2 regions of the Vreelandella gomseomensis genome follow, and region 2 is predicted to be linked to the other one. Evidence: predicted binding sites of a transcription regulator. Region 2 holds the regulator's gene; the other holds the start of a gene.

Region 1 (2,397 bases), on a different contig from region 2:
TCGATGCATTCGACCTCAAGGTCGGGTTGCGCCAGCGCGCGTTCTAGTACCCAGCGAATCGCACGGTCATCGTCAACGATGACGACCCGCGCAACATCATTACGGGCAGGCTCAGTCATGACGCTTCTCCGGTGGAATGAATAACCAGTGGGATCAAGAGACGAAATTCGGTGTGTCCCGGGCGTGAGTCGCACTCAATCAGCCCCTGATGCTGGTGCAGGATCGATTGGGCGATCGACAGGCCAAGACCGCTGCCTTCGGCACGGCCCGAGACCATCGGATAAAACAGGGTTTCTTGCAGCGCCGCCGGAATGCCGGGGCCGTTGTCCAGCACGGCCACTTCGCTGACCAGCCGGTGGCGCTCGGCCCCCAGAGTAAACTGGCGACGCGCGCGGGTACGCAGCACCAGGGTCGGCGACGGGGTTTCCGCGTCGCTCATGGCCTGCACCGCGTTGCGCGCCACGTTCAGCACCGCCTGGATCATCTGATCCTCGTCGCCGGACAGATCCGGCAGGCTGGGGTCGTAGTCACGCTGAATATCGACGTGGGGATGCTCGGCAATCAGCAGCGAGCGCACCCGTTCGAGCACCTTGTGGATATTGACCGGTTCGTGCTTGACGATGTAGTTGGGCCCCAGCATCGAGTCCACCATGTCGCGCAGCCGATCAACCTCTTCGACGATGATGTGGGTAAATTCGCGCAGCGCGGGATTATCCAGATCGCGCTCGAGCAGCTGCGCCGCCCCGCGGATACCGCCCAGCGGGTTCTTCACCTCGTGGGCGAGCCCCCGGGCCAGCACCTTGATGGTTTCCTGGCGGGTGGTCAGCGCTTCCTCGCGGGAAATCTGCATCAGCCGGTCACGCGGCTCGACCTCGAGCAGCAGCTCCGACTCGGAGAGCGGTGTCACCGTGTAATCGACGGTCAAAGCGTCGCTGTTCAGCGGGGTGATACGCGCCTCGCGCTGGGTAAAGGGATGGAATGCATCGCGGGCCTTGGCCAGCACCTCGTCAATGCTTTCATCGCCGCCCAGCAGGGTATCCAGGCTGGTTCCCTTTACCCGGCTCAGGCTCACCGCCAGCAGCGCTTCCGCCGCCGGGTTCATCCAGCACACGTTGAGGCGGCCGTCCAACAGCAGCACCGCCGTGGTGAGATGTTCCAGTAATCGCTGGTGCATGGTGGTGTCTTGCAAAGTCGCCTCGTCCATTACCTTGGGTCAACCTTCCGCTGGAAAGATGTAGTGGGCACTGCAAAAAGCGCGCCAAATGGGCGACAGCGCTGATTTGCACGCTACTTGCGCCGCGTGGCGGTGCATGGCGGGCTGTCATGGCGCAAACCGTCGGCCGCACTGCGTCACCTCTGCACCATAATGGCGCATCTGCACTACTCTGCCACCACGATGGTCACCGGTGGCGTGCGGTGCTGCCGACGCCCCTGGGCGTCCAGCAGGTCCGCCTGGAGCTGATGCCGACCGACGGGCAGGTTCGCCAGCCAGAACACATCGCTGTGCAGCGCCGATTGGCTAACGTCTCCATTGACCCGCAGCTGGACGCGATGATCATCGCGCAGTGGCGGTACGATGCGTAGCGTCACCGGCGTGGCGGCACTCACTTCCGCGCCCGTACCGGGCGAATCAATCTGAAAGCGGTCGTAGGGCATGAAAGGCGGCCCCGGCGATGCCGCGGCGGGACGCGCGTCCGTCGCCTTCGACGCTGGGCTCGGCAAGCCCGGCAGCGGCGCAAGCTCAATGGCTTCGCCGCCGTCACGCGGGGAGTCGGAGAACGTGACGTTGCCGTTGTCATCCACCACCCGGTAGACCGTTGACGACGCAACCGCCCCGGCAGCCGCCACCGTCAGCAGCAGGCCAGCGCCGACTATCGCGCTGGCTTGTCTCCAACGCCTCAATGCCTTGCGCACCATGCGCCCTCCTTCAATGAAAAAACCCCGCCGTGGCGGGGTTTAGGCTTATCAGCACCACAGAGGTGAGATTAGCAGCTGTAGTACATATCAAACTCGACGGGGTGCGTGGTCATACGGATACGCTCCACGTCTTCCATCTTGAGCTCGATGTAGGCGTCGATCATTTCATCGGTGAACACGCCACCTTCGGTCAGGAAAGCACGGTCAGTGTCGAGTGCTTCCAGCGCCTGATCCAGGCTGTGCGCCACGGTGGGTACGGACTTGCCTTCTTCCGGCGGCAGGTCGTACAGATTCTTGTCCATGGCATCGCCAGGGTGGATCTTGTTCTTGATACCGTCGATACCCGCCATCAGCATGGCCGCAAAGCACAGGTACGGGTTGGCCGTCGGGTCAGGGAAACGCAGCTCGACACGCTTGCCTTTCGGGCTCGCGGTGTACGGAATACGAATAGACGCGGAACGGTTGCGGGCGCTGTAGGCC
Region 2 (2,397 bases):
ACATCATGGCAATCCTTCAAACGCGCAAGAACCTCGACCGCGCCGGTCGCGAAGCACGCCTGGAAGCACTGCTGGAAGATTTCCACATCACCCATATCCGCGATAACATGGGCATGAGCCTGTCCGGCGGCGAGCGCCGCCGCGTCGAGATTGCCCGGTCGCTGGCCACCGAGCCCGCGTTCATCCTGCTTGACGAGCCCTTCGCCGGCGTCGACCCTATTTCTGTCGGCGATATCAAGTCGATCATTCGCGCTTTGAAGGCACGTGACATCGGTGTGCTGATTACCGACCACAACGTGCGCGAGACGCTGGATATCTGCGACGTGGCCTACATCGTGGGCGACGGCCATATCATCGCCAGCGGCACGCCAAGCGCTATTCTTGACAATCAGGAAGTGCGCGACGTTTACCTAGGTGCTGATTTCCGTCTGTAAAGCTGTCAATGGCATATTTATTGCCTGTGGCATACTTATTGCACTTGCACCAAAACACAACACACACTAGGGTGGATGCTTTCCGATAACGAGTGGTTCTCAGATGGTCATGAAAGCTTCTCTTCAACTGCGGATCGGCACCCAGCTCACCATGACACCCCAGCTGCAGCAGGCCATTGCCCTGCTGCAGCTATCCACGCTCGATTTACGCCAGGAAATTCAGCAGGCCCTCGACGCCAACCCGATGCTCGAGCAGGAAGACGAGTTCAGCGAGCAGGCCACCAGCGAGCCCGAGGAAACCGAGTGGGCCGACAGCATCCCCACGGAGCTCTCCGTCGACAGCGACTGGTCGGATACCTACCAAGACATGGCAGGCAGCGGCAGCTCGAGCAGTGAGGGCCCGGACTTTGAACGCCAGGCGGCCGGGCAAAGCCTCCACGGCCATCTTCTGTGGCAGCTCGCCATGACCGATTTGAGCCGCCGCGAGCAGCTGGTCGCCGAAAGCCTGATCGACGCCCTGGATACGAACGGCTACTTGACCCAACCGCTCAACGATATCCGCGAGGGGTTGCGCGCCCAGGGCGTGGAAGGCCTCAGCCAGCGCGAGGTCGAAAGCATCCTCATGCGACTCCAGCAGTTCGAGCCCACCGGCGTGTTCGCTCGCGACCTGCGCGAATGCCTGATGCTGCAGCTTGCCGCCCTGCCCGACGACACCCCGCTGCTGATGCCTGCCCGGCGACTGGTTCGCCAGTTCCTGGAAGCCCTGAGCAAGAATGATCAGCGCCTGCTCAAACGGCGGCTCGGCCTGGACGAGGCGCAGCTCGATGAGGTCATCCAACTGATCAGGAGCCTGGATCCGCGTCCCGGCAGCGAGTACACCGTCACCGATGACAGCTACGTGATTCCCGACCTGGTGGTTCGTCACGATAGCGAGGGCTGGCACCTGGAGCTCAACCCGGAAGCGCTCCCCAAACTCCGGATTCAGCCCGATTACGCCAGCCTGATCAAACGCGCCGACAAGAGCCAGGACAACCAGTTTCTCAAGGACCATCTTCAGGAAGCCCGCTGGCTGATCAAGAGCCTGTCCAGCCGCAACGACACCCTGCTACGCGTCGGCCGCGAAATCGTCACCCGCCAGATCGACTTTCTGGAACGGGGTGAAGAAGCCATGAAGCCGCTGATCCTGGCCGACATCGCCGAGGCGGTCGAGATGCACGAATCGACGATTTCTCGGGTCACCACCCAGAAGTTCATCCACACGCCGCGGGGCATTTTCGAGCTTAAATACTTCTTTTCCAGCCAGATCAGCGGCCAGGACGGCGACAGCCATTCGAGCACCGCGATCCGGGCACGGCTGAAGAAGCTGATCCAGGAAGAGCCGCCCGGCAAACCCCTGTCAGACAGCCGCCTTGTCACCCTGCTCGAAGACGCCGGTGTCCACGTGGCGCGGCGTACCGTGGCCAAATATCGCGAAGGCATGGGTATCCCGTCCTCCAGCGAACGACGCCGTTTGCGTTAGAAAGACGGAAACTCGTCACAAGGGCTTTGCTTAACGGCAAAAAGGGTTACAATCGAAGGACAGTCCGACGGATAAGGAGTACGTCAATGCAAGTCAATATTACCGGTCATCATGTAGAACTGACTGACGCCTTGCGTGACTATGTCAACGAAAAGCTGGAACGCGTTGAGCGCCATTACGACAACATCACCACCGTGCAGGTCACGCTCTCGGTCGAGAAAGAGCGTCAACAGGCGGCCTGTACGCTGCACGCCGCCGGTGCCGACTTGCACGCCGAAGCCCTCGACAATGACATGTACGCAGCCATTGATGCACTGGCGGACAAAATTGATCGGCAACTCGTCAAGCACAAGGAAAAAGCACAAGCCCGCGCCCAGGGCGCAGGCGTGCGTTAATTCAATGACGTTAGCCACTATCCTCCCCCCGGAGCGCGTACTTTACGAC

The links. The regulator sigma-54, encoded in region 2, starts transcription at its own class of promoters, with help from an activator protein. The targets are predictions, from matches to a motif close to TGGCACNNNNNTTGCTNT.
Region 1: glnL (nitrogen regulation protein NR(II)) is a predicted target of sigma-54. The motif match lies at 1,244-1,261, and genes of this name have one in related genera.

Annotation. Positions count from the first base shown of each region.
Region 1 covers NZ_JARWAI010000006.1:138,552-140,948, forward strand. Annotated here, with positions in the region: gene ntrC (nitrogen regulation protein NR(I)) at 1-119, opposite strand, end outside; gene glnL (nitrogen regulation protein NR(II)) at 116-1,174, opposite strand; gene QC815_RS09525 (DUF4124 domain-containing protein) at 1,381-1,917, opposite strand; gene glnA (glutamate--ammonia ligase) at 1,986-2,397, opposite strand, start outside.
Region 2 covers NZ_JARWAI010000002.1:217,568-219,964, reverse strand. Annotated here, with positions in the region: gene lptB (LPS export ABC transporter ATP-binding protein) at 1-434, shown strand, start outside; gene QC815_RS03140 (RNA polymerase factor sigma-54) at 538-1,953, shown strand; gene hpf (ribosome hibernation-promoting factor, HPF/YfiA family) at 2,040-2,348, shown strand; gene QC815_RS03130 (PTS sugar transporter subunit IIA) at 2,353-2,397, shown strand, end outside.